2 linked regions of the Parabacteroides chongii genome follow. The protein of the gene in region 1 interacts with the protein of each later gene in a pairwise test. Links are inferred from orthologs where the notes say so. Each region holds a gene or a part of one and is shown on either strand. Other genes may lie near its edges. The genes, in order: gyrB and gyrA.

Evidence for each region.
Region 2: the proteins of gyrB (region 1) and gyrA interact in binary tests that used the Escherichia coli proteins (3 or more experiments, as listed by UniProt). The link is inferred for Parabacteroides chongii from one-to-one orthologs.

Annotation. Positions count from the first base shown.
Region 1 is NZ_CP120849.1:2,518,339-2,534,919, reverse strand. The notes cover bases 5,757-8,639. They hold gyrB (DNA topoisomerase (ATP-hydrolyzing) subunit B), read left to right. Parts: upstream 5,757-6,161; coding sequence 6,162-8,117; downstream 8,118-8,639. Other genes in these bases: P3L47_RS09385 (gamma-glutamyl-gamma-aminobutyrate hydrolase family protein), read left to right, coding at 8,219-8,639; rpsT (30S ribosomal protein S20), read left to right, coding at 5,757-5,908. Outside these bases: fimbrial tip adhesin FimD, read left to right, coding at 1-1,804; P3L47_RS09425 (hypothetical protein), read left to right, coding at 1,820-3,964; DNA repair protein RecO, read right to left, coding at 4,203-4,928; P3L47_RS09410 (DUF2721 domain-containing protein), read left to right, coding at 5,018-5,407; more of rpsT, read left to right, coding at 5,654-5,756; more of P3L47_RS09385, read left to right, coding at 8,640-9,991; P3L47_RS09380 (M20 family metallopeptidase), read left to right, coding at 10,013-11,011; P3L47_RS09375 (SufE family protein), read left to right, coding at 11,020-11,445; P3L47_RS09370 (RagB/SusD family nutrient uptake outer membrane protein), read right to left, coding at 12,097-13,986; P3L47_RS09365 (SusC/RagA family TonB-linked outer membrane protein), read right to left, coding at 14,006-16,581. UniProt on the Escherichia coli protein: DNA gyrase negatively supercoils closed circular double-stranded DNA in an ATP-dependent manner to maintain chromosomes in an underwound state.
Region 2 is NZ_CP120849.1:4,475,264-4,492,116, forward strand. The notes cover bases 9,015-12,169. They hold gyrA (DNA gyrase subunit A), read left to right. Parts: upstream 9,015-9,379; coding sequence 9,380-11,959; downstream 11,960-12,169. Other genes in these bases: P3L47_RS16920 (tetratricopeptide repeat protein), read left to right, coding at 12,000-12,169. Outside these bases: P3L47_RS16880 (tetratricopeptide repeat-containing sensor histidine kinase), read right to left, coding at 1-126; P3L47_RS16885 (vWA domain-containing protein), read left to right, coding at 280-1,455; tnpC (IS66 family transposase), read right to left, coding at 1,687-2,991; IS66 family insertion sequence element accessory protein TnpB, read right to left, coding at 3,295-3,588; P3L47_RS16900 (hypothetical protein), read right to left, coding at 3,575-4,150; molecular chaperone HtpG, read right to left, coding at 4,278-6,329; P3L47_RS16910 (ATP-dependent Clp protease ATP-binding subunit), read right to left, coding at 6,439-9,000; more of P3L47_RS16920, read left to right, coding at 12,170-13,220; P3L47_RS16925 (hypothetical protein), read right to left, coding at 13,807-13,965; P3L47_RS16930 (NigD1/NigD2 family lipoprotein), read left to right, coding at 14,179-14,925; P3L47_RS16935 (DUF5686 and carboxypeptidase-like regulatory domain-containing protein), read right to left, coding at 15,010-16,853. UniProt on the Escherichia coli protein: A type II topoisomerase that negatively supercoils closed circular double-stranded (ds) DNA in an ATP-dependent manner to maintain chromosomes in an underwound state.

The sequences.
Region 1 (16,581 bases):
GAATGAAAACCTGGTAAAGACACTGGACGTTTTCATCTACGGGGAAGAAGAGAATGCCTGCTCTTTCTATCAACATATCGACTTGGCTTCCGGAACAGCGGTAAGCGGGGAATACCTCGTCACCTTGAGTGCTATGCAGGAGCAGTTCAACCGGAATAAAGCATACGAAACATATGTTGTGGCAAATTATTCACAAAACATTCCGGCCAACGGCTTTACACGTACCGAATTGCAGGCACAGGCCGTTTCATCCCTGGATCCCGATAAAAAACAGGATAGTTTTATGATGGACGGAACTTCCGCTCAGATACTGAATGACGGTGTGATAGTGAACAAGGAAATCAGTGTACCCTTAAAAAGGGCCGCTGCTAAAATACGGGTATCGACAGCTTATACAAATGGTTTTACAGCTTCCTCAGCCGGAACTATCAGCAAGAAACTATATAAGTATGCAACCAACGCTTCCGTAGTGGAAAGTGGTGGACCTGTCGTTCCTGAACTACAGAACATGGCTGGTTTTACAGACATCTCCAATGGAATGGGATCGGACAAAATCATTGTCTATTCCTATCCGAACGACTGGAGCCTTGATCAGCTGAATGAAACCTACCTGATCGTGAATATTCCGGCAACCGGTCCCGATGGAAAAGAGCACACACAGAACTATTATAAAGTACCTGTGAATTTTCGTCTCCCGTCCGACGACACGGCAAACCCGTCCGAAGAACAGGAAGCCGAGCGTAATGCCCTATACAAACTGGAACGTAACCGTCTATATGACATCACAATCCTGGTTGACCAGCCGGGAGCAGAAACCCCGGAATCGGCCAAAGAAATCAAAGCCAACTATACGATCAAAGACTGGACTACCAAAGAAGTTTTAGTTTCAGTAGAAGGATTCAACTTCATATACGTAGAACAGACAACCATATCGTTGCCGAACCGGACCAGTTTTACAACGACATTCCAGTCTTCTACCCCGGATGTTGAAATAACCGACATCACCGTTAACGGAACAAGTATAACAAACGGGACTAACGGAGTGGATATTACCTGTTCACAAGGAGTTAAGTCAGGAAACATTGTTGTAAACAGTACGCTTCCGGAAAACTTTGTGGCTAAAGAGATTGTATTCACGGTAAAGAACGGAGTTAGTCTGACAGAACAAGTCACAGTTACACAATATCCGGCTGTATACCTTAGCTCCGATATCTCAGCAGAGACACCGGGCGGCAGCCAGGGACAGAATAACAAGAAGATGTATGTGATCGGTTCTTTTGTCGCCGACTTCTCATCGTTGCCCGATCCTGATGAATTTAATGAAGATTTCGGCAGCGGCTATACGCATTATGCAGCCAATCCCGCACTGGGACGATCGTATGCCGAATACATTAGAAACAATGCAGTCCTGGGTTATCCCCTGAGAGATGCCGGCAATGAAACCATCGACACCGAAGAGAACAACCGGCGTATCTCTCCCCGCGTGATGCTGGCTTCGCAGTTTGGCGTGACGACATCGGACAGTTATCTGAATTCCAGAAACAAATGTTCGACCTATGTTGAAAGGGATGAAACGACCGGTGAAACTTATTCGGACTGGCGTATGCCGACACTGGCTGAAGTATATCTGATCGATGTACTCCAAAACATCAAGGCCGCCGAAGTAAAAAAAATCCTGGAAGGGAGCTGGTATTGGAGTGCCAGAGCCAGTGCGACCGTACAATTCATGGATCCCCGTGTCGGAGGCGGCAACGGTTTCAACCCGTTACGTTCTTCTGTACGTTGTGTGAGAGATGTCAAATAATAAAAGATGGAAGTTATGAAAAATGTTATCATATATTTAATCGCTTCATTCACTTTATTCGCCTGTCAGGACGAATATGAAGTGGAGAAGCCCGGTATTCCCGGCAAGGCAACCCTGAAGGTTTCCGTGAATATCCCGGAATACAGGATTGCCACACGTGCCGCCTCCTTCGAAAATAATCTTTCGGATGTCTGGTTGCTGACCTTCGACATGAACGGGTTATTTATCGAACGCGTTCATGCAACCGGGCTCGACAGCCAGGAAACAGACGGCGTCGGTAACGGTTCTTTCAAAGCGGAAGTATCCGAAGAAACCAGGATCATCCATGTGGTAGCCAATTACGACAACTGGTCATCATTCGATGATAAAGCGTTCGTCGAAAAAGATGAAAAGGAGCTTATGCCTGCCTTATACGGCAGCAAGATGGTTTTCTGGGGAAGAAGCGAAGTTTCTTCTTTAGATTCCCCTCTGAGCGTAACCCTGTTCCGTAACCAAGCGAAAGTGACGGTTCAGAACGAAACAGATAATTTTACGGTCACCGGCTACGCACTGGCTAATATTGTTGCCACAGGTACTGTTGCTCCTTTCAACCCGGATATGATATCGAATCCGTTCACTATTCAGGATGATATAACAACCCTGCCTTTGGGAACCCCGTCCAGGACAGCCCAAAGCGAAGCCGACTGTAATTTGGAAGATAAATACATGTTCGAAAATCCGAACTATTACGAAGATCAGTCTTTCCTTATTATTAAAGGACATCTGAAAGACGGACCGGAGTTATATTATAAAATACAGTTCCTCGACAACAACAAGAGACCGTATACGATTGTCAGGAATTTCCAGTACAAAGTGATCATCAAGTCCTTCAACGAGAAGGCAAGTGGCAGTACCTCTTTTGAAGATGCCAAACAAGCGGAAGTATCCAACAATATCTACGCCGACATCTTCAAAGATTCGCCGTCCATCTCTGACAGCGATAACAACCGGCTTACCGTCAGCCGCCTGAACTTCCTGTTCACCCAGGGAGGGACATTGAATGTAACTGCCCATTATACAGAAAACGAAGTTCCGAACGACGGAGAGATCAGTGTATCCGTTCAGGAAGACAGAGGAAACATCATCAGCGGCTTGTCATATGACGGGAGCGGGAATATAACGGCACGTATTGCCCGGGTATATGCCGGACAGAATGATGCAACCCTCTCAGTCAAAGCCGGCAAGCTTTCCCGCACGATCACAGTCACTTCGAGTACGCTGTATAGTTTCAGTCCGACAAGTTTCACACCGGAGTTGTATACCAATAAAGATCAGGATATCACCTTGTCTTTCCGGATACCGGATGGAGTACCCAATTACCTGTATCCGCTGAAGTGCGAGATCACAACAGAATATCTGTATCCGACCGATCCGAACAAGAACCTGCAGATCGACTTTGTAAACGGAGTATATAAATATGTGTACTGGGCAGAAGACCCGGGAGTAAAAACACTGAACTTCAGGACAAGCCTGGACAACAGCAACGAGACAGTCACCATCGAGAACGCCTATTTCAAGACGGCAGAGATCAACCTGGTATCGCGTCAGTTTGAAAATGTATCTGTCAACAACGACAACATCGTCGTTTACGGGGAAGGAAATCCGGCAACACTCAAGTTTACTATTCCTCAGTATGCAGATTATCCACCGGAATATCCGCTCACCGTCTTCGTTGCCACGACAAAGTTGACGACATCGCAAGCCGGATGGACAGCCGTAAACGGAGGATACAGTTACACCTACAACGAAGCACCCACCGGAGAACAAAGCGTAGAGTTCACTTCTACAGAGAACGACAGCGGCGAACAAATAACGGTTAGCGCACAGGGATTCAGTAATGCGACGATCAACGTAGATAACCAGTTGAACAGGAATACGGCTACATCAGGAGAGATTCGTGTTATTTCAGGCGGGAGAACATATACCATACCGGGTTATACGATCTCATCGTCCGACAGGAGCATACTCGATTCATTCAGGGCCAATAATGCCAGCAACTACAACATTTCCGTCAAAGCCGGCTGTAAATTATCAGACACAGTTTCGCTGACAACGAGCTCCTATACAGGCACATTCACCGTCAGGGAATTATTGTCCGGACAACGACTGAATCTCCAATAAGAAATGGGAATATTATCAAGGGGTATTTCCGGTTAAGCAGAAGGACCGTATCTGAAGCAAAAGCTTAGGTACAGTCCTTCAATATTTTAACCCGGTAGTCTCGCCGGGAATCGAACCCGGATCTAAAGTTTAGGAAACTTCTATTCTATCCATTGAACTACAAGACCGACTTTTGTATAAGGTGCGGCAAAAGTATAATCTTTTCCTCAAACTGGCAAGTATTCAGGCGGTAATCTGATCAATCAAAAAGACTTTGCATCACCGACAGGGATTTTATTTCAGGAAACTCCGGCAGATGCAGGCGGTAATATTCAACAATACGGTTGATTACTCCTACCCTGTCCTGACGGGAAAATGAATAAAGCGACATATTCTCAAAGCTTATTTTCAGCAACCGGGCAAAAAAGAGGCTCTCTTCACGAGTCAGATAATGCCGGTGCATAGGGACACGGTCCACAAAGACACCGTTCTGCATATCGAAATAGCAACCGGCCGAATAAGAATCGGCATTCGGATAAATACCCAGGTAATGTAGCAGGCGAAGCAGAAAGACCAGATGGAAATTCGCCACCCCTTTGTCGGCATACTCCAGCAAACGGATCGACTCATATAAATAATCGAAAAGCCGCTGATCCGGCTCCGTATCCTTTACGACCCGAAACAATACCTCCGCCAGGAAAAGAGCCAGTACATTCTTCACCGGATTACAGAACACTTCGGTCAGCGGATAACAGAGTTTCGTTTCACGTATCCTGTGCAAGTCACGTTTATTCAGATGTTCCACCTCCATCTCCAGTACGGACAAAGGCATGAACAATGCCTTGGAAACGGTCGACTTCTTTCCCCGGCTGCGTGCAACCAGATAAGAAGCACGTCCGAACGCCTCCGTGTACATATATATAATAGAGTACTTATCGTTGTATGGAATAGCATGCAGGACGATCCCGCGCGTTTTACATAGCATATCTTCACCGCTTTATGACAGACAAAGGTACAAAACAACAAACTATTTACGATATTTGCAGGTTATAATAGTATAAATACATTTGAGTTATGTTAGATCTTACTACCCCGTCGCTTTTATTTTCAGCCATATCACTGATACTATTGGCCTATACCAACCGTTTCCTTTCATACGCCAGCGTAGTCCGCACGTTAAAGGAAAAGCACCAGCAGACACACGATCCGAAGGATATCGCCCAGATCGCGAACCTTCGCAAACGGCTTTATCTGACCCGTTCGATGCAGATACTCGGCATACTCAGTCTGCTGCTATGCGTGATTTCCATGTTCTTCATTTATATTTCATGGCAAATCATCGCCGCCTGGATATTCGGTATCGCTCTGCTGCTCCTGGCGGCTTCCCTATGCGTATGTATCTGGGAAATAAACATTTCCGTCAAGGCTTTAGAAATACATTTACAGGACATAAGTTCTAAATAGAAGTTAAAACAAGAACTAACATTAAATTTTCTCATGAAATGTTTTGGTAGTTCAGAGAGAACATCTATCTTTGCACTCGCAATCGGGAAATCAACAATCCCAGAGCGCTGAAAGTGAGAACTTTGACATGATGGCCCATTCGTCTATCGGCTAGGACGCAAGATTTTCATTCTTGAAAGAGGGGTTCGATTCCCCTATGGGCTACAATAAACAAGATTAAAAAATTCAATAAAGAATAGCTAAGAAATGGCAAATCACAAGTCATCTATCAAGAGAATCAGACAGACGAGCGCAAGACGTCTACGCAACAGATATCATGCAAAAACTGCAAGAAATGCAATGCGTGTACTGCGTGCAACTGAAGACAAGAATGAAGCTCAGGTATTATTACCTAAGGTGTGCTCTATGCTGGATAAGCTTGCTAAGAAAAACGTTATTCACAAGAATAAAGCTGGCAATCTGAAATCCAAGTTGACAAAGCACGTTAACAAACTTGCATAAGGATATTTCGGCCCATTCGTCTATCGGCTAGGACGCAAGATTTTCATTCTTGAAAGAGGGGTTCGATTCCCCTATGGGCTACTTTACAAGCGGTCGGGTTCATACGAATCCGACCGCTTTTTGTTTACCCTCCCACCTGTCGCATTTTTTGCTATTTTCACACCTCTTTTACCTACTAAGTCGATTATTTTCACTACATTTGTTAGCATTTTTAGATATATAGAAATTTAGTGATTTTAAAGGATAGAAACTCATGAGTGAAGAAATGAAGAATACTTCCGGGGAATACTCTGCGGACAGTATTCAGGTACTTGAAGGGTTAGAAGCAGTACGTAAAAGGCCATCCATGTACATTGGTGACACCAGTGAAAAAGGTCTCCATCATCTCGTATACGAAGTTGTCGACAACTCGATAGATGAAGCGTTAGCCGGATTTTGTTCCCAGATCGATGTGGTAATTAACGAAGACAATTCGATCACAGTATCGGACGACGGTCGCGGTATCCCAGTAGATTTTCATGAGAAAGAAGGTAAATCAGCTCTGGAAGTAGTTTTAACCGTTCTACATGCTGGTGGTAAATTCGATAAAGGGACCTACAAAGTATCCGGTGGTCTGCACGGTGTGGGTGTTTCCTGTGTGAACGCGCTATCCACCTATTTAAAAGCAGAGGTACGCCGTGACGGGAAAGTACACATGCAGGAATTCTCTTGCGGTAAACCGTTACATGGCGTGGAAGTGACCGGACAAACAGAAACAACTGGTACAACTATCTCCTTCAAACCGGACGGCAGTATCTTTACAGTTACAGAATACAAATACGATATATTGGCTACTCGTCTGCGCGAACTAGCTTTTCTGAATGCCGGTATTAGCTTAACACTGACAGACAAACGCGTAATCAAAGAAGACGGAACCTTTAAATCGGAACTATTCCGTTCTGAAGAAGGCCTGAAAGAATTTGTTCGCTACGTAGACCGTTCCAAAGAATCCCTGATCCCCGATGTGATCCATATCGTAACGGAGAAACAGGGTATTCCCGTAGAAGTAGCTATGACATACAACACTTCTTTCAACGAAAGCGTGTTCTCGTATGTAAATGATATCAACACAATCGAAGGTGGTACGCACCTGGCTGGTTTCCGCCGTGGTCTGACACGTACACTGAAGAAATATGCAGAAGACTCCAAACTACTGGAAAAGGCAAAAGTAGAGATCCAGGGCGATGACTTCCGTGAAGGTCTGACAGCCGTTATCTCTATTAAGGTTGCTGAGCCACAGTTTGAAGGACAGACCAAGACGAAGCTGGGTAACAGTGAAGTGACAGGTGCTGTAGATCAGGCAATCGGTGAAGCTCTTAGTTATTATCTGGAAGAACATCCGAAAGAAGCGAAGATTATCGTTGAAAAAGTTGTCCTGGCTGCCCAGGCACGTCAGGCTGCCCGTAAAGCACGCGAACTGGTTCAGCGTAAATCGCCGATGACCGGTGGCGGACTTCCCGGCAAGCTGGCAGACTGTTCTTCCAAAGACGCTTCTATCTGTGAGTTATTCCTGGTCGAAGGGGACTCTGCAGGCGGTACGGCTAAACAGGGCCGCGACCGTGTGTTCCAGGCTATCCTGCCGCTCCGCGGTAAGATCCTGAACGTAGAGAAAGCGATGGACCATAAAGTGTTCGAAAGTGAAGAAATCCAAAACATCTTCCGTGCTATGGGTGTTACTATCGGTACAGAGGAAGATCCGAAAGAATTGAACCTGAGCAAGCTCCGTTACCACAAGGTGATCATCATGACCGATGCCGACGTGGACGGAAGCCACATTGCCACTTTGATCCTTACGTTCTTCTTCCGCAGAATGCGCGCCCTGATCGAGAACGGATATGTATACCTGGCTACTCCTCCCCTTTACCTGTGTAAGAAAGGTAAAGTCGAAGAATACTGCTGGACAGAACAACAACGTCAGGCATTCATCGACAAGTTTGGTGGAGGTAATGAAAACCAAATACACACGCAACGATACAAAGGTTTGGGAGAAATGAACGACCACCAGCTGTGGGATACGACCATGAATCCAGAAAACCGTACGTTGAAACAGATCACGATCGACAGCGCAGCAGAAGCTGACCAGATATTCTCCATGTTGATGGGTGAAGACGTAGGTCCGCGCCGCGAATTCATCGAGGAGAATGCTACATACGCAAATATTGACGCTTAAGTTAATTGAAAATTGAGAATTGAAAATTGAAAGTTAAAACTTCTATTCAATCCTCAATTTCAACACATTAATTTTCAATTATCAATTTATAATTTTCAATTATGCTAGTCCGTCGTCCGAGTTTAGAAGCCCTGTTCAGGGAAGTTGACAATTTCAGTCCTAAGAAAGAAAAACTTCAGCCTCCCCGTATAGGAATATCTTCAAACCGGAAAGACGGACTTTCCTGTATAGCGGAGACTTATGTCCAGTCCGTTCTGATGGCTGGAGGTGCACCGGTACTGATCCCGGTTATCACCGACCTGGAAGCCCTTACAGCGATCGTTTCCAGTCTGGATGGGTTACTGATGAGCGGAGGAGGAGATCTCAACCCGCTTTATATCGGGGAAGAGCCGATACCGCAGTTACAGGATGTGGATACCTTCCGCGATGAGTTCGACCTGATCCTGCTCCGATTGGCAACCAACCGTCAGCTACCTGTTATGGGTATCTGTCGCGGACATCAGCTTATCAATGTAACTTTCGGCGGCTCTGTCTACCAGGATATTTATTCGCAACATGCAGGTGGCGTGTTCAAACATAGCCAGGCAATGCCCCGCGAACAAGCTTCACATTCCGTCCGTATCACCGATAGCTCTTCCCGTCTTTTCGAAATATTGAGAAAGGAACCGGATGTACTGGTCAATTCCGTACACCACCAGGCGGTAAAAGAGGTTGCTCCCGAATTCAGGGAAACAGCCGTTGCTCCCGATGGTATCAACGAAGCGATGGAGCATCCCGAGAAAGAGATATTCAGTATCCAATGGCATCCCGAAGCAATGGCATCCAACGGTGACGAACTGATGCTCGAATTATTCAGGCATCATGTAGAAGCAGCACGCCTGTTTAAAGAGGCTAAACGTATCCACAGCCGGAATGTCATACTCGATTCCCATACCGACACCCCGATGATCTTTCCCGACCAGTTCAATATCGGTCAGAAAGAGGGCGGTAAAGTGAATCTTCCGCTTATGGAGGAAGGCATGGTAGATGCAGCCATCATGGTTGCCTATATCCCGCAAGGGAAACGGGACGACGAGTCATTGCAGCAAGCTACGGATTTCGCCATGAACCGCTTGAACGAGATCCATCGCCAAATGGAAATAAATCGCGGCAGAATGAATATCGCACACACTCCACAGGAAGTATGGGTAACAAAAGAGGCCGGGAAAAAAGCGATCATGCTGGGAGTGGAAAACGGATATGCCATCGGTAAAGACATCCGGAATATAGCCCGCTTCAAAGAACTGGGTGTCAGCTATATCACACTCTGTCACAATGGAAGTAACGATATTTGCGACTCCGCCCGCGGAGAAGCCGAATGGGGCGGTCTTAGTCCTTTCGGGAAAGAAGTGGTTGCAGAAATGAACCGACTGGGCATTATGGTGGATGTATCGCACGCTGCAGAAAGTACGTTCTACGACGCACTGGAAGTTAGCGCACTGCCGATCATTGCCTCACATTCTTCAGCGCGTGCTTTATGCAACCATCCGCGTAACCTGACCGACGAACAGCTGAAAGCACTGGCCGCCAAACAGGGAGTCGTACAGGTTTGCCTGTATAAAGGATTTATCAACGAAGATGCCGAAAAAGCATCGCTTACCGATGCCGTCCGCCACATCAATCACATAGTGGATCTGATCGGCATCAATCATGTAGGCATCGGTTCCGACTTCGACGGCGACGGTGAACTGATCGGGTGCCGGGCAAGTAATGAACTGATCAACATCACCGTACGTCTTTTGAAAGACGGATATAGTGAGAACGATATTGCAAAGATATGGGGAGGCAATCTGCTGCGTGTCATGTCACGTGTGCAGTCAGCCTATAACGGATAAACAAGAAACAAAAAAACAGATATGATGCACATTCTGTATATTGCCCTGCTGGCATGTTCATTAGCAGCATGCAGCCAGGCCAAAAACCAACAAAAAGAGAATACAACGGTGAGCCAGGCAGTACCTCAAACAAATACGCCGACATTCGATGCCGACAGTGCCTATACATATGTAGAAAACCAGGTCAAATTCGGTCCGCGTGTACCTAATACCCCGGCCCATAAAGACTGTGGCAATTACCTGGCGTCCGAGCTGAGACGTTTCGGTGCAAAAGTATACGAACAGGAAGCCACCCTTACAGCTTATGACAATACAGGACTGGAAGCAAAAAATATTATCGGTTCTTATAATCCGGACAACGACAAACGCATCCTGCTATTCGCCCACTGGGATTCACGTCCTTATTCCGACCATGATCCCGATCCGGCAAATCATCGCAAAGCGATCGACGGTGCCGACGACGGTGCCAGCGGTGTAGGTGCCTTGCTGGAAATAGCCCGCCAGATCGGACAGAAAGATCCGGGAGTGGGTATCGACATCATCTTCTTCGATGCTGAAGATTACGGAACACCGGAGTTTGTCGATGACTACAAAACCGATACCTGGTGCCTGGGGACCCAGTTTTGGGCAAAGAACCCGCATGTGCCGAACTATCGTGCCGACTTCGGTATCCTGCTGGATATGGTCGGAGCCAAAGATGCCACCTTCTTCAAGGAAGGAACTTCTTTAAAAAAGGCTCCCAATATTGTTGATATGGTTTGGAGAACAGCACGCGACCTCGGTTACGGCAAATTCTTTATCAACGCAACGGGAGGCTACATTACCGACGATCATCAATATGTGATCGAAGGCCGTAACATTCCTTGCATCGACATCATCAACTACGATCCGGACAACGACCACGGCTTCGGCTGGTACTGGCACACACAAAAAGACAATATGGACAATATCGACCGTGAAACCCTCAAAGCCGTAGGGCAAACGGTCCTGGAAGTAATATATAACCGACAAAAGAAATAATACAAACGATGACTATCAACGAACTTCAGGACAATGTTATTGAAGAGTTCTCAGCCTTCGACGACTGGATGGACAAGTATGCGTTGCTGATCGATTTAGGCAACTCACTTCCCCCGCTGGAAGAAAAGTATAAAACAGAAAGTAACCTGATCGAAGGTTGCCAGAGCCGCGTGTGGTTACAGGCGGATTATGAAGACGGTAAGATACTGTTCAAAGGTGAAAGTGATGCCGTGATTGTGAAAGGTATCGTTTCGTTACTGATCAACATCATATCCGGACATACACCGCAGGAGATACTGGATACCGACCTCTATTTCATAGAAAAGATCGGTCTGAAAGAACATCTTTCCCCTACCCGTTCCAACGGGCTGGTAGCTATGGTCAAACAGATGCGTATGTACGCACTGGCTTTCCGGACAAAAGAACAAGGATAATTTATAAAAGCAGCTCAACAAAAGTTTTCAGAAATAAATCCTTCATTCCTTCATCTGCAATATAACTAACTGATTTTATATCATTTACAGATGAAGGATTTTTAGTATAATGAAGGAAGCATCCTTTTTTTCGGATTAATGCTTCATTATCCTACCAGAGATTAATACCTGTTTAAGTTTAATCCTTCAGGCAAAAAGTGAGGCGTAGGCAATAAGCAATAACGAGCTGTCTAATTACTTACTATCCCATAAGTTAGCTATTCTTTCTTGTTTGTCAATTGTCAAACGCTTGTAGCACATTAGTCGAACAAGCGTTTGACAGCTGACAAATAAGCGTTCGATAATTGAAAAACAGAAAAAAAGAAAGGACAATTGACCTAAGAAGTCACTGGCTATGTATCAAAATAGAATAGGCAAACTGATAGCCTGTCGGTGGATATCCAGCCTTTTCATTGTATCAGATGCGATCATTTATGAACTAAAAAATGTGAAATACAACAAAAATTCTTCATTCATATAATATTCCTTCATCCATAAAACAACCACAATCAAGTGATTAATTATATAGATGAAGGAATGAAGGATTTATTTTCGAAAACTTTTTTATGCTGATAGCTCTGTCATTCCGGGGCAAGCCCGCCAAGACAGGTCCTATTCGGTTATCTCAGTCCCATAATACGGTTTAACCTCATCATTAGACTTATAGACATAATAAGTCGTCGGATTTGTATACGGATTATTGTAGTGGTAGATAGCAGGATTGGCATTCAATTCAGCCTGGTTCCAACCAGGAGTCCAGCCTACATATACGCCATCCATATCAATACAATGCTGGTAACGTTCACAGTTCGTTCCTTTATAAGCACGGTGGATACCCACTTCCAGGCGTTTGGCATCAAAATAGTTGATACCCTCACCCCAAAACTCGATACCTTTCTGGAAAACATACTCATCCAGGAAAGCATCTGCAGTAGTTGCCGTACAGGTATAGGTAGAATTACGTGTCTTCACGATATCCTCCAAAATGGCTGCAGCTGCAGGTACACCGGATGTATGAAGTGCTGCTTCGGCTTTCAGGAAATACATTTCTTCGATACGCATGATCGGATAATCAATTGCACCACCAACCGTATGTGTCCGGTAGTCCCCGTTATGCGGACGGAACTTCATATTGACGTACAACCACGGCCATGACAGGAAACCGTTGGAAGAGTTGATACGGGCACGGATCCATGACGCAGAACTGTTATACTTATATTGGTATTTGTCAGGACCGAAACCGGAATAATCGTCATTCCAATCACTTTGAGTCGTACTGGTACTTACGTCGTTTACCGACCATTTATTGTTGATAAACTTGCCGTCTGCATCTTTCTCCACCAAGTACGGCTCTCCTTCTTTCTGATTCTTCGATTCATAGAAGAAGCTAGGATCCAGCCATGATTTCTTACGGAAGTCATTATCCGAAAGACGTTCATACCATTTGCGGTCGAGCGAACGGCCGACACGCCAGCCATACACACTGAATGTCGTCTCTGTTCCAAAGATCATGGCAAAAGAGAACGATTCGTTATTACCTGTGGCAGCTGTCGTATTACCTTCAGAAATAGAAGTCGCCCACATCCATGAGTTTTGCGAATTACGGTTATTGAAACCATTCACAGGGTCTGTCCATTCTGCTTCCGTCAGCGGCGTACAACCGGCTACAGAAATAGCCTTATCTGCAAATTCTCCGGATTTCTGCCAATAAGATGCTTCATCTTTATAAGTTGCAGAAGTATTCACACGTGAAGCCAAATTGGCATAAGCACGGGCATACAATCCATACACAGCAGCCAGGTTAGGTTGGGTCTTATCCGTACGGGTATATCCGTTCAGATAGGTTTCCGCCTGTTGCAGATCACTCAGGATCAGGTCATAAGCAGCATCTACCGTTGCACGCGGGTTATTGGATGCTTCTTCCGATGTGGTCTTTTCGGTTACGATAGGAACACCCAGGTTCGTCAAGTCGTTTTCAGGACTTACATAACTGAAACGGCTGTCGGTAGGCTTCTTGTACTCCATAATCTGAACCAAATCCAGATAATAAAGGGCACGATAGGCATAGCTGATTCCCAGATATCCCTTTTTCGTATCATCCAGATCGTTCACGTCGATCATTCTGATAATATCATTTACATTCTTGATGTAAGAATAATACAGGTAAGAAGGGTACAGTCCGCGATTTGATCCCGTAGCACTTACAGCGCCATTACAATAAGCCCCCATCGTATTATAACCGTTTGCTCCGGAACAAACAAACTGGGTCGTACTATGTTCAAGCATCGCACGCATACTGCCGTAAGAAATCATTTCTATACCGCCGTCCTCATTCTTATATCCGCCCATCGAAGTATAAATAGAGTTGACCATCCCCTCCAAAGCCGACTCCGAAGCCTGTATCTGATCATTCAGCACATATTCTGTCGGCAATGTTTCTTCGATACAGCTACTTAAACCCACAAGAGCCGCTGCAGCCAATAAAATCTTATATTTCTTCATGATGTTTTCTTTTTTATGTTTAGAATGTCAATGAAATACCACCCGAGATAGTACGTATCGGAGAATAAAGTTCCGGATTACTATACCCTTTCAACGTATAGCGAGGATCGAATCCCTGGCGTGCCGAAAAGTAGAACAGGTTTTCACCCGAGAAATAGACACGTATGTTCTGGATATTATATCTCTGAGTCAGACTGGAAGGCAAGGTGTATCCCAGGTTGATGTTCTGAATATTCAAATAGCTTGCATTCGTAATGAAGCGGTCTGAACGCGGATTCTGTGAATACTTTTCTGCAAACTGCAAACGCGGAACAGTTGTGTTGGTATTCTCCGGAGACCAGGCATTCAACATATCCTTATGCCAGGTTGTAGCACTGGTTGTACTGGTATGCATCAATGTCTGATAAGTATAATCGTATGCCTTACCTCCCAACTGATAGTTCAGGTTGATTGAAAAGTCAAAGCCACGATAGGTCAAAGATGTTCCCAAACCACCATAGAAAGAAGGAAGAGCATCGCCAATCAGATAATCGGTTGCCTGGCTCGAATCTTTTGTTGTCTCCTGTCCTGTCACGTTTCCTGCATCATCGAGGATATCTTTATAGAACAAAGACTCTCCTGTTTCAGGATCCAGACCGGCAAACTTAGGCAAGTACCAAGTATACAATGAAAGACCTTCGGCAACGAAATATTTATATTTAGATACGAACGACTTATCCAGGTTGACATAACCGTTATAACCGTCCACCTTGGTTGTCTTGATTTCATCCGGCAAAGTCAACACTTTGTTCTTTACATGGGAGATATTGAAATTAACGTCCCATTTGAAGTCCTTGTTTCGGATCAGAGTACCCTGCAATACCAATTCGAGACCGGCATTGCGCATGTCACCCAGGTTTATGAAATAACTGGTGTAACCGATAGAAGGAGGTGTATTCAAGGAGAACAGCATATCACTGGTTTTCCGATAGAAGTAATCCAGACTACCGCTCAGGCGACCGTCGAAAAGATCGAACTCAGTTCCCACGTTCCAGTTGGTGTTGGTTTCCCACGTGATATCACTGGAGCCTTTCTGACGCCATTGGAAAGCAACCTGGTCATCATTGTTTACCACTTTATAAGAGTCGGCATACAAATAATCGCCGATATTATCGTTACCCTGTGAACCGACAGATGCTTTCAGCTTCAAGGAATTAACCCAGGGAGCATTAAAGAAAGCCTCCTTCGAAATAAGCCAGGCACCGCCGACCGACCAGAAGTTACCCCAGCGGTGGTCTTTCGCAAAACGTGAAGAAGCATCACGACGATAAGACACCGAACCGAAATACTTTGCATCGTAATTATACATGGCACGGAAGAAGTAACCTTCGTTATTATAAGAATTGGAATAAGAATAGGGATTATTATTCAGATTCAGAAGGGTTGCCAATTCCCTTGTATTATCGATACCGAAATTACGTCCGGAAGCGCTCAACGATTCATATTTGTAATTATAATATTCATGACCGATCATAGCACTTACGTCATGTTTGCCAAATTGTTTGGAATAATTCAACAACTGTTGCGTATTATAAGTAAAAGTACGGTAAGAGGCTTTTGACAGATAACCGTTATCGGAAGAACTGGTATAATAATCGACAAAAGGACTGGTAGCATAAGTATAACGACGGTCGTAATCATAGGCATTGGCATTAAATGTGAATGTCAAGTCCTTTGTCAGATTCACATCGGCATAACCGCTGGCAATAAACGAGTTACCGGTTGTTTCGTCCGAGCGATATTTATTGGAGAAAATACAGTTGCCACCGACACCTCCGGCACGACTCAGATCGTAAGCTTGCGCGAAGTCATACATCTTCTCACCCCATTGATCGATCATGATGTTCTTGTTCTCATCACGGAAATAAACAGGATAAATAGGAGCCTGGGTCTTTATCGTGCTCCAAATGGTTCCAGTACCGATCGTTCCTTCGGATGTCTGACTGTAATTATATTTGGAATAGTTGAAGTTCGCTCCGACTTTCAACCATTTCTTTGCCTGGTAATCCAGCTTTGCACGTGCCGTCAAACGTTTCTGTGAAGAACCTTCCTGAATACCATCCTGGTCCAGATAACCGACAGAGGTATAATAATTAATACGGTCGGAAGCACCGGAAACCGACACATTATATTCCTGGCGGAAACCGTTCTGCAAACCGATCTCTTCCCAGTCGTCAGCCTGTAGCCAAAGTTTCTTTCCATTATAATCATAAAGAGTACCCATTGTCGCTCCCGGATTCATGACACCGCCTTGCTGGATAAAATCCTGTCCCTCCGGCACTGAATAAACCATATAACCCGGACCTACACCACTGGAAGAACTGGTCAGATGCTGGTTTGCCAAAGCATGGGCATCATTGGCAGACATACCGCCACCAGCTTCTGTTATATAATAGTTATACAACATCTTATAATATGTTTCGTAGAACTGCTGGGCATTCGTGGTCTTATAATTTTGAAGCCCATTGGAGTTTGCACCCCATTTAGCATCTACGGTCACTTTAGCATCCCCATTCTTACCTTTCTTTGTTGTGATCATGATCACACCGTTGGCAC
Region 2 (16,853 bases), 2.0 Mb from region 1 along the record:
GGATAGTTTCATGACGGCGCTTTTCGTACTTTTTTTCGACACAGAAGGTATTGAATCCTGCGCTGTTATAGTCACAGAAAGGCTACCAAGTACCCATATTGTCAGATATATGATCAGTCTGTTCATTGAATGTTTTATTGAGATTGTAAAGTAAGCATATGTAAAACATTTATATCCTATATTTCACCAACTCAAAACGCCGGTTCACCCATTCTTCCCGGAATCTTAATTTCTAACATCTTATTTTTGAGCCATAAACCTATTAAAAAAAATCCGAATATGAAAAGAATTATTCTACTATGCATCTTATTTACTGCATTGACAACGGCCATAGGCTGTATGTTGGAGGCGAGAAACACGACGGCATCGGCAGAGCCAGCCTGTACTCCGGTTGTAAATGAAGTGTCTGCCAAAAAGACAAAAATACAAGTGGCTATCCTGTTGGATACTTCCGGCAGTATGCAGGGATTAATTGAACAGGCTAAGTCCCGTTTGTGGAATATCGTGAATACACTCACCACGCTGAAATATAATGGTGAAGCGCCGGATATTGAAATAGCGTTATATGAATATGGCAGTTATAAACGGTATGATGGCGATTATATACGCCGGATCACTCCTTTGACAGCGGATCTTGATCTGATCTCGAAAGAGCTGTTTGCTTTGACGACCAACGGTAGTGAGGAATATTGCGGTACGGTTATCCAACGTGCTGTGAATGAATTGGAGTGGGGGAATAGTAAGGCTGATATGAAGCTGATCTATATAGCTGGAAATGAAGAGTTCACCCAGGGAAATATTTCCTATAAAACGGCAATAGCCAATGCACTTAAAAAAGATATTTTTGTTAATACGATCCATTGTGGCAGTGAAGATGTCGGTATAGGTGATTTCTGGCAGGATGCAGCATTAAGGGGTAATGGCAAGTTTTTCAATATAGATGCGAACGCAACGGTCAGAGCGATCAAAACACCTTTCGATCCGCAGATCATTTTATGCAATGAAAAGCTGAATGACACGTATATCGGTTATGGTATAGTTGGAAAAGAACGTAAAATGAATCAGACCGTTCAGGATAGAAATGCCGGTTCTATTTCTTCTGCCAACTATACGGAACGGGCTGTCAGTAAATCCAAAGCTGTTTATAAAAACACTTCCTGGGACCTGGTCGATAAGGTGAAAGAAGACAAAGATGCTTTGTCACGTATAAAAAAAGAGGAGTTACCAGAGGAATTACGGAACAAATCTCCGGAAGAACTGAAAACATTCATCAAGCAGAAAGAGGAGGAGAGAACTTTAATTCAGAAAGAAATCAATGAATTGGCTGTTAAACGTCAGATTTATATAGATGAACAACTGAAAAAGGAAGGAGAAAACAAAGGGGATGATCTGGGAAAGGCTATTACGGAATCCGTTCTTGCCGTAGCAAAAATAAAAGGATATACGGCTGAATAATACCCTTTGCCTATTTGGAATAAAGACTTTAGTTTATAATGGAAAAGCCTTGCAGTTTCTGATGTATAACCATCCGCGATAGCAGATAAGGCAATAAAAAATAGCCGTCCAGTTTATTTGGACGGCTATTTTTGCGTATGTATCCAACGATCAGGCAGTAAATCGCGATATTTTTCTATGGGAGTGTTTGGTGCCCATGCAGCACATTTGTCAATGATGTCACAGAAGTAATCAAACACATAAACTCCACATCGGTGACATGTTATTGCCAACGAGTGATACAATGGCAGCTTCGGCTCCTGTGTGGGAGCCTATTGTAAGCCTGCGGCGCGTCAGGGATATGTAGCGATTGATCCGCTCCACTTCATTGTTGTCAAGTCGATATGTCGGTGATGCAAAAATCAACGGTATCTCATGCCATTGTTTAAGAGCGTGATTAGTAGCTGCGAGCAAAGGGTCATCGGGTGGTATGCCAGTACGGTCTTTTACAGCAATTAGCCTCATGTAGATTTTCTCAAGTATCACCTTTGAGTATCGCTGTCTCCACTGAATGTGTGTGTTCTCTGTCCATCCATCTTTACCGATGCGATGCATGTGCTCAAAGTGATACAGCAAACCAAAGAGTTTTGCTATTTCCTGAGCTTGACTATTATCCTTTATATCAAGAAACTTGCGCTTTATATGCTGAAGACATGGCAGTCGTTTTATTCCGGTCATCTCACCGATGCCGATATTGCGATAGCCAGAGTAATAATCGCATTGAAAGGCTCCTTTGAAGCCCTTAATCTGGCGTTCAAACACCTCAGCACTGCGTGAGCCGTCATCATAAAAGAAGAAAACAAGACCTGTGGTCATACCGACGAATACCCATATATATCCTTTTTTGATTTTCTTTCCCGATGGAGTAGCTACCTGAAGTCGCACTTTTTGATATGTTTCATCACCACAGATATAATTGTCATCAAGTATGGCTTTAGCAAGAGCCTTATACAGATTTTCCAGTTGCACCTTTGTCTTGCTGACAAGTTTCTGTGCGGTACCCTTGTCAAGATCAAAGCCGTGTGCACGGAAGTATTCGACTGCATTCTCAAGTGGCATTCCATGTAGATAGCGCAGTTCCGCGAGTCCGGCTATAAAAGATGCCGTATACTGAGAGTTGAAAAGAGGCGCTACAGGTGCCATTCCTTTGAAGACCTTGTCATCCTGAACATACTTCTTTATCTTGTATATTTTCTTGATAAAGCGTGTTGGTATCATTTCATACCGTACCACCTCACATGTTCCGATAAATGTAGCCAACTCAGCTCTGAAGTCAGGAGTGTCAGGCTCAACCTCGATAATTTCAACCTTACACTCCGGATGAGTTTTTCTTTTAGCACCATTATTAGTCCGTTTTCTTTGAGGCTTCTGCTCTGTCTGCCCGGCAACAGCTTCTATCGGTTTTGCCTGCATTTCAGAGGATGAACCTTGTAAACGCTGCACCGCTTTACGTGCAGCCTTCTCTTTGCTTAGTTCTGCACCTTTTCCTTTGACCACATCCTCCAGCGAGATTATCTGTTTGCGCAGTTCTTCTACGGTTGCAATCAGTTTTTCATTTGCTAAAGTAAGCGAACTGATTAGAACTCAGTGCCACATCTAACTTCCCTTGAAGAAAGTCGATTTGGCGTTGTAACAGTTCTATCAGTTCATCTTTTTTCATACTCTAAAGATATGAAAAATATCTGATACAGGCAACTTTAATAGGTGTTATTATTGCTGATTGTCAATACATTAAATACTATTTAACGGCCATTCTGAAGCGACTTTCGACTGTAACCTTTACAGGCGTCAGACCTCTCATCAACATATAAAAATCGTCCCACTGAAGCCGGCGAACACTCGTATCATCTTTTTGGCGACTTCTCTGAAATGCCCTTGCGACAATCTTTTAGTGTACATTAAAAATCCATCGCCATCCCATCTTAAAGCCTTCATGGTCTTGCGGTCACGTGAGAAAAACACATAAACATCACCTGAGGCAGGTGAATGGCCTTTCCATGACCACACCTTTTGTGTCAGTCCGCGTATACCATAACGCATTGATACCGGAGATGGGCATACCCATAATCGCAAACCCTGTTCAAGCCCCCACATAACCTGCCTCCTTTCTTGTCCTGTCGGCAAACTTTGCTATAACATCAATATCTGTGTCAGAGGGAAAACTGACAGTTACGTGTCCATCCACTTTCACTGTTATAACACGGTCAAGGGTGGAGGGAAGAAAACCTGCTTCTTCAAAGATAATGTCTTCAAAAGGTACTTCCTGGTATTGTTCTCGTTTATGCCCTATCGGTTCCGAGTATCCGGGCAAACCGACAACCTTTAGTTTGTGGGAGTTAAGATAATTGTGTATTTGCTTACGGGTTACTCCATGTTTGTCACAAAAACTTTGGAATGTTCCCGGTTGTTTTCCTTCAGCACACAGTTCTTTAAAATCATCGTAAATTTGAGAGTAAAGGAGGCCTTTCCCTGTTAGTCTTCTATATCCTGTAATAGTTTGTACCTGTTGGAATTCACCCTTGAGAACAATTGGCATTTGACATTGAGACACCCCATGTTCCCGACAATAATCACTAAATGAACCTGGTTGCTTTCCTGAAGCACATAGTTCTTTAAAAGCAGAAAAAACCTGCCTGTAGAGTTTAACTTTATCCATAATTTTATTTTTATGGCAAGGTTAATATTTCTACAGGCAGGCTACAATACGCTATCGCGGATGGTTATACATTACAAACTGCAAGGCTTTTATCTTTTTTGTGACGTTTCAGTTAAAAAGGATGAACTTATCCGATCAACTGGACGCTACGTTTGATAAACTGGCTTAATGCCTCGCCTTTCAGCATGCCGTTGGCGAGCAGAGCCAGGTCGATCAACTGGCTGACCAACTTGTTGCCAGCAGCATATTCGGCCAGGATGGCATTACGCTGTGAAACCAGTTCGTCGATCTTATGATTCGTATTCGTCATGTCTTCTTTTTCTTCAGAAGTGATCTCTTCTTCTTTCTTGTTGTTTTGAGCATCACGAAGATCTGATTGACGAGCTTTCCAACCTTTCAGATCTGCCAGGATCGGTTTCAGCCTTTCTTCACAGTTCTGTTCTTCGTCCGAAAGTACTTTCTTAACCAGTTCGTGATCCGTATTCAGTACCAGGTTGTAGTTGTCAGGCATTTCGCCATAGAATGACATACCCGGCTGCATAGCAGACATTTCACGCATACGGCGCATATATTCGCTCTGTGTCAGCATGACAGGATTTGAATTTTCACCCAATGCTTCGAAAGTAACGATAAAGTCTGTCTTTTCTATCTTCGGCAACTGACTCTTGAACATTTCCTGCAAGGCATTCTTCTGATCTTCATCCAATGTTACCTGACCAACATTCTCTTTACGGATCAGATTGTCGATCGTATCGCTGTCTACACGGACGAAACGAGTCTTTTCAAACTTCTGTTCCATCTGGCTGATGGCATGCACATCCAGCTGACCGTCCATGATCAATACGCTGTATGCTTTATCTTTAGCAGCCTGGATATAACTGTACTGGTCGTTTACATTCGTTGTGTACAGGTAGATCAGGTTGCCGTCCTTGTCCGTCTGATTCGTTTCAACCAGTGCTTTGTATTCTTCGAATGTGTAGTATTTGCCGTCCACGTCTTTCAGAAGAGCAAATTTGGCAGCACGGTCATAGAACTTTTCGTCGCTCAACATACCATACTGGATGAATAACTTCAGACTATCCCATTTTTCTTCAAACTGAGGACGGTCGTTCTTGAAGATTTCTTCCAGGCGGTCGGCCACCTTCTTGGTGATGTGGTTGGATATCTTCTTCACATTCTGATCGCTCTGCAGATAAGAACGGGAAACGTTCAGAGGAATGTCCGGAGAATCAAGTACACCATGCAACAGTGTCAGGAACTCAGGAACGATACCTTCTACGGAGTCGGTTACGAACACCTGGTTACTGTAGAGCTGTATCTTATTGCGATGCAGGTCGAGATTGCTCTTGATACGCGGGAAATACAGGATACCTGTCAGGTTGAACGGATAGTCTACATTCAGATGAATCCAGAACAGAGGTTCTTCTGACATAGGATAAAGGTCACGGTAGAATTTCTTATAATCTTCATCGGTCATATCGGTCGGTTTGCGAACCCATGCCGGTGTGATCTCGTTAATGATATTGTCTTCGTCAGTATCGACATATTTACCGTCTTTCCATTCCTGTTTTTTACCGAATGCAATAGGAACCGGAAGGAACCGGCAGTATTTTGTCAGCAAGCCGTTGATCTTGTCTTTATTCAGGAAGTCTTTGTTTTCATCATCGATATACAGGATGATATCTGTTCCGCGATCGTCTTTTTGTGTTTCTTCCAATGTATACTCAGGTGTACCGTCGCAACTCCATTTCATAGGAACAGCACCTTCTTTATAAGATTTGGTGACAATCTCCACTTTCTTTGAAACCATGAAAGAAGAATAGAAACCCAGACCGAAATGTCCGATGATAGCTGCTGCATCATTCTTGTATTTCTCTACGAACTCTTCAGCACCAGAGAAAGCAATCTGGTTAATATATTTGTCGATCTCTTCAGCGGTCATACCGATACCACGGTCGGAAATCTTGATGATCTTGTCGTCGAAACTTACATGGACTGCCAAATCTCCCAGCTCGCCTTTGAATTCTCCGACAGATGCCAGTGTTTTTAATTTCTGAGTAGCATCGACAGCATTTGACACTAATTCACGAAGAAAGATTTCGTGGTCACTATACAAAAACTTTTTAATGATAGGGAAGATGTTCTCGCTTGTAACACCTATGTTTCCTTGTTTAGCCATTTTATTTATATTTTTATGTTATACTATTCGTTTGACGTTACGATATAAACAAAAAAAATGCCAGATAGGTTCTATCTGACATTTTGACTTTATTACCGGAAGAAACGGCTTATTCCTGTTCCTTCTTTTCTACGGATGTTACTATTTTCTGTTCTTCTTTGTTGAAGTCTACAACGATCTTGTCGCCTTCACCTACAGAAGCACGGATGATCAGTTCTGCCATTTCATCTTCCAGGTATTTCTGGATAGCACGTTTCAGTGGACGGGCACCGAACTGTACATCGTAGCCTTTCGTTGCGATGAAGTCTTTTGCCTCATCGGTAAGAACCAATTCGTAACCCAGACCACAAACACGTTTGTAAAGTCCCTGTAACTCAATATCGATGATCTTGTGGATTGCATCTTTATCAAGCTGGTCGAACATGATGATGTCGTCGACACGATTCAAGAATTCCGGAGCGAACGCCTTGTTCAACGCTTTCTGAATTACGCTGCGTGAGAAATCCTTATCCGGTTCACCGGCAGCCTGCGAACTGAATCCGACACCACGACCGAAGTCTTTCAACTGACGTGTTCCGATATTGGAAGTCATGATCAGAATAGTGTTCTTAAAGTCGATCCGTCTGCCAAGACTGTCAGTCAAGCGACCTTCGTCGAGTACCTGCAACAACAGGTTGAATACATCGGGATGCGCTTTTTCGATCTCATCCAGCAATACGACAGAGTAGGGTTTACGACGAACTTTTTCTGTTAACTGACCACCTTCTTCATAACCTACGTATCCCGGAGGTGCACCGATCAGGCGGGAAACCGCGAACTTTTCAAGATATTCACTCATGTCGATACGAACCAAAGCATCTGCCGAGTCAAACAGGTATTCTGCTAACTTCTTGGCAAGGTGAGTTTTACCTACACCTGTCGGACCTAAGAACATAAAGGTACCGATCGGCTTGTTCGGATCTTTCAGACCGACACGGTTACGCTGGATCGCTTTTACGATCTTCTGAACGGCATCGTCCTGGCCGACTACCTGCTTTTTCAGGTTCTCTGCCATTTCCAGCAGTTTCAGGTTTTCAGCTTTAGCGATACGCTGAACGGGAACGCCTGACATCATGGCTACTACTTCGGCAACTTTGTCTTCATCCACTGTTTCGCGGTGCTCCTGCAATTCCTGTTCCCATTTGGCTTTTGCGGCTTCCAACTGCAGCAGATATTGACGCTCTTTATCACGGAAACTTGCGGCCAGTTCGAAATTCTGAGACTTCACGGCTGCCAGTTTTTCTGTTTTTGTATCTTCTATCTTTGCTTCCAGTTCTTCGATGCTTTTCGGAACGGTGATATTAGATATATGTACGCGAGAACCTGCCTCATCCAGGGCGTCGATCGCTTTATCCGGGAAGTTACGGTCGCTGATATAGCGCTCTGTCAGCTTTACACAAGCATCGAGGGCTTCGTCAGTATAGATCACATTGTGATGTTCTTCGTAACGCGGTTTAATATTTTTCAATATCTGCAATGTCTCTTCGGCTGTTGTCGGGTCGACGATCACCTTTTGGAAACGACGTTCCAAAGCTCCGTCTTTCTCGATGTTCTTACGATACTCATCCAAAGTCGTAGCGCCGATACATTGTATTTCACCACGTGCCAGGGCCGGTTTCAGCATGTTGGCCGCATCCATAGAGCCGGAAGCCGATCCTGCACCTACGATCGTATGGATCTCATCGATGAACAGGATGATGTTCGGGTTCTTCGAAAGTTCGTTCAGGATGGCTTTGATGCGTTCCTCAAACTGTCCGCGGTATTTTGTTCCGGCTACGATAGAAGCCATGTCCAGGCTGATCACGCGCTTGTCGAACAATACCCGTGATACCTTTCGCTGGATAATACGTAGGGCAAGTCCTTCTACGATAGCAGATTTACCAACTCCCGGTTCACCGATCAGTACCGGATTGTTCTTTTTACGACGGCTTAATATCTGTGCCAGACGTTCGATCTCTTTTTCACGACCGACGATCGGGTCCAACCTATTCTCGGCAGCAGCACGTGTCATATCTGTACCGAAATTGTCCAGTACAGGTGTATCGTTTGGCGACTTCGGTTGTGCGGCTCCGGTTCCGGAAGAGGAGCGGGGAGACTCTTTGCGGGAAGAGAAGTCTTCATCTTCGTCGTCTTCATCATCTGTGTAACCGTCGCTGATCTCGTCGATCTCTTCCAGCTCTTCCATGCGGTTCATGTCGGTTCCGCCAACCAGGTTGTTGTATACGTTACGATAGTTTATACCGGCTTCGCTCAGTGCTTTGGCGGCTACGTTGAACTCTTCTTTCAGGATGGCCAACAACAAATGTTCCGTGCCGGTCTCGTCTGTCTTGAACAAACGGGATTCCAACATGCTCATACGTAAAACACGTTCTGTTGTCTTACTGATCGCTATATCATGCAGTTCGGCCTCTTCTGTCTCAAATGTATTTTTGATCTCCTGCTCAATTCTTCTCTTTATATCGAATACGTCGGCATGCAAATCACGCAATAACTGCATGGCTTTACCTTCACCGTCGCGGATGATACCAAGCATTAAGTGTTCCGGCCCGATATAGCTGTTTTGAAGCCTGGCGGCCTCTTCGCGGCTATATTCTATAACGTCAATAAGCCTTTTCGAATAATTATTTTTCATATTAAAATGAATCCTTCTCTTTATAAATAATGTATGTGAATACAAAGTTAGTAAACTCTCTCTATATATCTAACAAAATTCATGCCATTATTCCTAAGAAAAATGAAGAAAGTGCTTAAATATCCTTATTAAGCTCCTTGTCTATCCGGTAAAAGTACGGCAGAAGAATAGTGTTTCACTAGGGTGAAACAGTTGTTTCTCCTAGATGAAACACTTGTTCCATTAGGATGAAACACTTTTTTGAAAAAAGAGCTGTTTCCCCCGGATGCGGAATAAAAACATTTTTTTCAGCATAAAAACTTTCGTGATACAGGGAAAAGCCTTACCTTAGTGCACTTTTTAAAAGATGAGATATTGAGTGTAATTAATATAAAACTAAATGGTTGATCAAGACAGAATTATTAAGATTAACATCGAGGAGGAAATGAAATCGGCATACATTGACTATTCAATGTCTGTCATCGTTTCACGTGCCCTTCCGGATGTTAGGGATGGTTTTAAACCGGTTCATCGTCGTATTTTGTTTGGAATGAATGAATTGGGAAATACATCCGACAAACCTTATAAAAAATCTGCGAGAATTGTTGGTGAAGTTTTAGGTAAATATCATCCACATGGCGACTCGTCCGTCTATTTCGCAATGGTTCGTATGGCACAGACATGGTCTATGCGTTATACATTGGTCGATGGACAAGGTAACTTTGGTTCTGTGGACGGTGACAGTCCTGCCGCTATGCGTTACACGGAGGCAAGATTAAGTAAGCTTGCCGAGGAAATGCTCCGGGACATCGAGAAGGATACAGTAGATTTTCAGCTGAACTTTGATGATACGCTGAAAGAACCGACTGTGTTGCCGACCCGTATTCCTAATCTGCTGGTAAATGGAGGTTCGGGTATTGCTGTTGGTATGGCTACAAATATGCCGACACACAATTTGACCGAAGTACTTGACGGATGTATTGCCTATATCGACGCTCGTGGAGATATTGACGTAGAAGGATTGATGCAATATATCAAAGCTCCTGACTTTCCGACCGGTGCAACGATCTACGGATATGCCGGCGTAAAAGAAGCTTTTGAAACCGGTAGAGGACGTATCATCCTCCGTGGTAAAGCAGAGATTGAAGTAGAAAACAATCACGAGAAGATTGTTATTACCGAAATTCCTTATCTTGTTAATAAGGCTGAATTGATCAAGTATATAGCTGATCTGGTAAACGATAAACGTATTGACGGTATTTCCAACGTGAACGATGAATCCGACCGTAACGGTATGCGTATTGTCGTCGATGTGAAACGTGATGCCAACTCTGGTGTTGTACTGAATAAATTGTATAAGCTGACTGCACTGCAATCTTCTTTCAGTGTAAACAATATCGCTTTGGTCAACGGTCGTCCGAGACAGTTGAACTTGAAAGATATGATCAAGGCTTTTATCGAACATCGGCATGAAGTTGTTATCCGTCGTACACGTTTCGAACTGAAGAAAGCGGAAGAAAGAGCGCATATCCTGGAAGGTTTGATCATTGCCTCAGACAATATCGACGAAGTAATCGCTATCATCAAATCATCGAAAAGCCCGAATGAGGCTATCGAACGTTTGATGGAACGTTTCTCGCTGTCTGATATTCAGGCACGTGCCATTGTTGAAATGAGACTTCGCCAGTTGACCGGACTGGAACAGGATAAACTGCGTGCGGAATACGAAGAAATAGAGAAGTTGATCGCCCGTTTAAAAGAAATTCTTGAAAACGAGGATGTTCGTATGGACGTTATCAAAGGAGAACTGGAAGAAGTAAAAGAAAAGTTTGGCGATGAGCGTAAAACGGATATCGTATATGCTTCCGAAGAACTGAATCCGGAAGATTTCTATGCGGATGATGAAATGATCATCACCATTTCTCACATGGGATACATCAAGCGTACGCCACTGAGCGAATTCCGTGCCCAGGGACGTGGCGGAGTAGGAGCAAAGGGATCGGTAACACGTGACGAAGACTTCGTAGAATATATCTATCCGGCATCCATGCATGCAACCTTGCTGATATTTACGGCAAAAGGTAAATGTTATTGGCTGAAAGTATACGAAATACCTGAAGGAGCTAAGAATGCGAAGGGTAGAGCTATCCAGAATTTATTGAATATCGAACCGGATGATAAAGTAAATGCTTTTATCCGTGTAAAGAAACTGACAACTGATACCGAATTTATCAATTCACATTATCTGTTGTTCTGTACCAAGAAAGGTGTTATCAAGAAAACATTGCTTGAAGCATATTCACGTCCGCGCCAGAATGGTGTAAACGCCATCACATTGCGTGAAGACGACGGCTTGATCGAAGTTTGTTTGACAAACGGCAATAATGAAGTGCTGATTGCAAACCGTAATGGACGTGCTATACGTTTCCATGAAAGTGCTGTTCGTGTAATGGGACGTACAGCATCCGGAGTAAGGGGTATGACATTGGATGACGATCCTGCCGATGAAGTTGTAGGAATGGTATGTATCAAAGACAAGGAAGCCGATACGGTATTAGTTGTTTCTGAGCAGGGTTACGGAAAACGTTCGGTTGTGGAAGATTACCGTATGACGAACCGTGGCGGTAAAGGTGTTAAGACGCTCAACATTACAGATAAGACAGGTAAACTTGTTGCCATTAAAAATGTTACAGTAGAAAATGATATCATGATCATCAACAAGTCCGGTATTGCTATTCGTATGAAAGTTACCGACTTGAACGTTATCGGACGTGCAACGCAAGGTGTACGCCTGATCAACTTAGGTAAACGTAACGATGAAATAGCCTCGGTATGTAAGGTATTATCCGAACCGGATGAGCAGGAGGTGGATGACGAAAACGCTGAACTGGATGCTCAGAATGAGAATAATGAAAAATTAACCGGGTTTGGAGGATCTGAAGATATCGCAAATGATACTGAAGAGACAACAAATGAATAATTTAAACAAATAGAAATATTAATCTCAAATTACTATCACAATGAAACGATTATTGTTAACAGTTGCATTATGTGTTGCAGCATCTTCTGCCTCTTTCGCTCAAAAGAAAGCCGTTAAAGAAGCACAGGGTATTGCAAAAGGAGACAAGGCTGACTTTACTGAAGCAAGAGCCTTAATCAAAGGAGCCATGGAAAATCCTGAATCAAAGGATGATGCTCAAACATGGTATGTTGCAGGTTTTATCGAAGATCAGCAGTTTAGTGCAGAAAGAACAAAACAGATTTTGGGACAGCAGCCGAACGAACCGGTTATGTATGATGCATTGATCGCTATCCTTCCTTATTTCAAGAAAGCTTACGAACTGGATCAATTACCTAATGAAAAAGGTAAAATCAAACCTAAATATACAAAAGACATCAAGAGTATCTTGAGTGCTGATCATGTATATTATTTCAACGGTGGTGCTTACTATTTCGATCAGAAAGATTATAAGAAAGCTTATGATTTCTTTAATCAGTATCTGGAAATCTCTGAATTACCCATGTTTGAAGGAACTCAGACTGCAGAGAAAGACTCTACTTTCATGACAGTTCAGTTCTATGCTGCTGTAGCTGCAACTCAGCTGGGTGATTCTCCTACAGCTATCAAAGCTTTGAGCCGTGCTAAAGACACAGATTTCAGACAGAATGATGTTTATCAGTATCTGGCTTATGAATATCAACAGGCAGGTGATTCTGTAAATCACATAAAAACATTGGAAGAAGGTTTGGTAAAATTTCCGAATGAAGACTTTTATCTGATGAGTTTGATCGATACATATGTTCGTTCAGGTCAGAATGAAAAGGCTATCGAAAATCTGACAACAGCTATTGCTAAGAATCCGGAGAACGGACAGCTTTATCATGTGATGGGTATCGTTTATGAAACAGGTTTGAAAGATTATGCAAAGGCTGAAGAATTCTTCAAGAAAGCATTGGAAATCAATCCGGAATCAGCTGAATCTTTGTCTAGCTTAGGTCGTGTATATTACAACCAGGGTGTAAACAAACAAGGTGAGGCTAATATGATCAATGATAGTAAGAAATATCAGGAAGAATTAGCTGTAGCTAAAGATCTTTTCAAAAAAGCTCTTCCTTATTTTCAGAAAGCTCACGAATTAAAACCTGATGAATCAGAATATATGATTGCTTTAAGAGGTATCTATTATAATCTGAACATGGGTCCGGAACTGGAAGCTATCGAAGCTGAAATGAACAAATAATAATCATTTTATTATATAAAAAATAGCCGTCTCACAATCGAGACGGCTATTTTTTTGTCCGTGTATCTCCAGACTATCGTATTTTCCATGCGTTTCAAATTCAAGAAAATAGGCAAGAGATAGAGATTTCAAATATTTCTATTAAACATAATGGTGATTATAAAAAGTAGTAGTGAAAGTATATTATATTGATAAAGTGTAAAACAACGAATTATACTATATAAAAAATCCGTATATAACTTCACAGTTACATACGGACCAAACAAATAACAAACTCTACTTATATGAAAAAACAAATACTACTAACATAATTATTACAGAATCTTTCTTCTAAGCTCTGTGTATCATTATAACAATGATAAGGTTTATTTAGTTCTGACTACTAACTAATTTTCTGTTATTTTTTCCTGCTTATTTCAAGCATATATACAGAACTATTTTCGTCAAAGAACTATATTTTATACGCTATTATAACAAAATGTCATTTATATATGTTTTGCTTCCGTATGCTAATAAAAGCTAAAAAGGCATATGTCGTATCAGGTAAGATACGACATATGCCTTTTTGCGTTGTATTTGTTCGTTTTTAAATAAATGCGATATGCATATCCCTATACCTGTTAATCTGACAATTAACAAGGTTTTCCTTTGCTATCATCTCACAATCTTCTATATCCATGCCGTTTTCAGGAACACTCCAATACCACAACATAGGTACTTGATTTTCTCTTTTTGTTGTTTCCATTTTTCTCCTTTTTAAATTCAACTTCATACATAAGACAGAAAAAAAGAAAATACCCCTATCATCTTCCTTAATTATTTAGAGATTTTCTTTAATCAAGAGCTACAATGTTTTTAATTGAGCTATTAATATATTTTATCAATCTTCTTTGCAGCATTTTCAAACTCTTATCCATCTTCTTTCATATAAACAATTAATAATTTAGTGATATAAGCTATGAAGACGTTGAGATTATTTTTAATGGCCACAGGCGTTTTGTTTACTTCTCTGACTTTTCAGTCATGTTTAGATGATAATGATGACTATCATTATGGATATATGATTCCAAACGCACTAGTGACAGTGAAGCCGGTTAGTGATAATTCATTTTTCCTGCAATTGGATGACACAACAACCTTGCTACCTGCAAATATAACCTCCTCTCCTTTTGGGAATAAGGAAGTTAGAGCATTAGTTAATTTCAGTGAAGTGAACGAACCTAGCGAAGGTTATAGCAAAGCTGTTCATATCAATTGGATAGACAGTATATTAACTAAGCAAACTGCTCCGGATTTGGGAGTCGATAATGACTCTGTATATGGAGCTGATCCTGTTGAAATGATTAAAGATTGGGTGACAATAGCAGAAGATGGTTATCTGACACTTTGTTTCAGAACATTATGGGGAGATCGTAATAAGGCTCATTTCGTAAATTTATTGGTAAACCAGGATCCTGCTAATCCTTATGAGGTAGAATTCCGCCACAATGCTTATGGAGATGTTTACGGTGCTGAAGGTGATGGATTAGTCGCGTTCAAACTGGACAGTCTGCCTGACACACAAGGTAAAACCGTTAAACTGAAATTAAAATGGAAATCATTTAGCGGAGAAAAATCTGCAGAGTTCGATTATTGTACACGTAAGTCAACTCCTTCCAACAAGTCTGGAATTGGTGAAGAAAGAAGTGTTTTGAATCTGAAATAACTTTTTCTCACTATGGTATAGAAAAAAGGCATCTGCAATACGGATGCCTTTTTCTTTTACGGAACTATTATGATTATGAAAGATTCAGAACGACAGTCTCATTGTACAGCGAACTCCTTTTGTTTGAATACCTGGATGATCACGATAATTCAAACGCCATACATAATCAATACGAAGGAACTGAAAGATATTTTCAACACCTACACTAGCTTCCATATAAGGAGTTTTGCCCAATGTATAAGAACCATAAGGGAAAAGATACAGTCCCTCCCTCCCTTTCGCAGGATTATTCTTATCTGTCAGATGTCCCCACAAACCGCGAAAAGCAAAGACTTCTCTTGCTTTTAACTTCTTGATAAGGGGAAGACGGTTCAGGAGATTTCCATTCATATAATATGTTAAATCCCAGGATGCATACTCATCATTGATGAATTCCATCGCATTCATATTCGTATAGGCTTCCGGCTGAATAGTATAGGATAGATTGGCATTCGGCAGGATCAATAACGGATATGGAACTTTGGTCCACACTTTTCCTGCTTTGGTTATAATATCGAGATAACCGAAAGCCGAGAACCATAAACGTTTCTGAACACCAATATCTGTACGATGATAATCATAAGCTGAGCCTAGCAGGTCTTTTTTGGCCATCACATGGCTGAAATTAAAAATTAGAGCATCGTATGTAATTGGAATACGATTGTTGCGTGTCTGATAAAACTTTTCATTTCTAGCATAACGAAACTTCAGTTCCAGTTCAGTCATATCGTAATGTCTAAGAGAGCTGATGGTTCCGTCTGTGTTGATACGATCGAAAACAGCATATTCTGTGGCATATTCACGACGGTTGCGTACAATTGTATTATATGACAGGCCATTGTAATGTTCATAAGAATAAGTCAACTCAGCTTGACGGAGATACGTAGCCCGTGTATCCTTTTGACGTCTTATTGACAAAAGGATGTTATCTTTACTTGTATACATATATTGTTGTCCTAATTTATTGATATCGTACATATATTCAAAACGGATTGAGTTCAATGGAAATTCTTTGCGGAACTCCTTACGATCATTGAATGAATATTCTACAAGAGCATTGTATTTCAGCTTCTTGTCTTTTGTTCCATATGCCATGTAACCATCGAAAAATAAATTTTTGTTGAATGCCGGTGTCGTTGTTCCTCCTACACGAAAACGGGCACCTTCAATAGAATTACCACTGATTGTTGTATTCATTGGACCAAATTCGAATTTGCTTTTCATTGGGTCTTTATTTGTTGCGATATAGCCAGACACTAGTGTCGAAACAACTTTTTCTGTTACATAAAAAACTGGAACAGAACGAAGTTTCGCCATCAAATTTTTCACCGAGTTTGGATTTTTCTTAGCTGCTTCATCAGGTCGGTTGTCTGTCCAAAAATCTTCTGGCTGCTGATATGCTTCTTTCAAGGTTATAACAGGTGCACTTTCTTTAAAGATCCGGGCCTGTTCAGCATCAGGTTCCTCAAAGGATTGATTGCTGTAAATATTCAACCGTCGTGCATACATTCCCTTAGTTTTCTCATTTAACTTAAAGTTCACACTGATATCGTCTTTTGTGATAATACGAGTACCATCCGGTATACGTTCGAAAGCCTGCTCGATTGTCATTCTGGATACAAAATTCAGGTTGATGTCTTTAGGCACATTGAATATTGCTTTCTGAACAAAAAAGGTAGAATCAAGTGTCACGTAAAGATGACCGGTAAAACCAAATGTTTCTGAATTGAAGGGTACAAAACCCAGATCCACGCATTTTTGCCCGCTCACATCCAGTGTATCGAGTAAATAGTATTTATAATAGTTCGGTCCAATCGTAGAAAGCGGACTTACAAATCTCTGCAGAAATAAAGGTATATCATTTTTGAAAATATCGACTTCCCGGAACA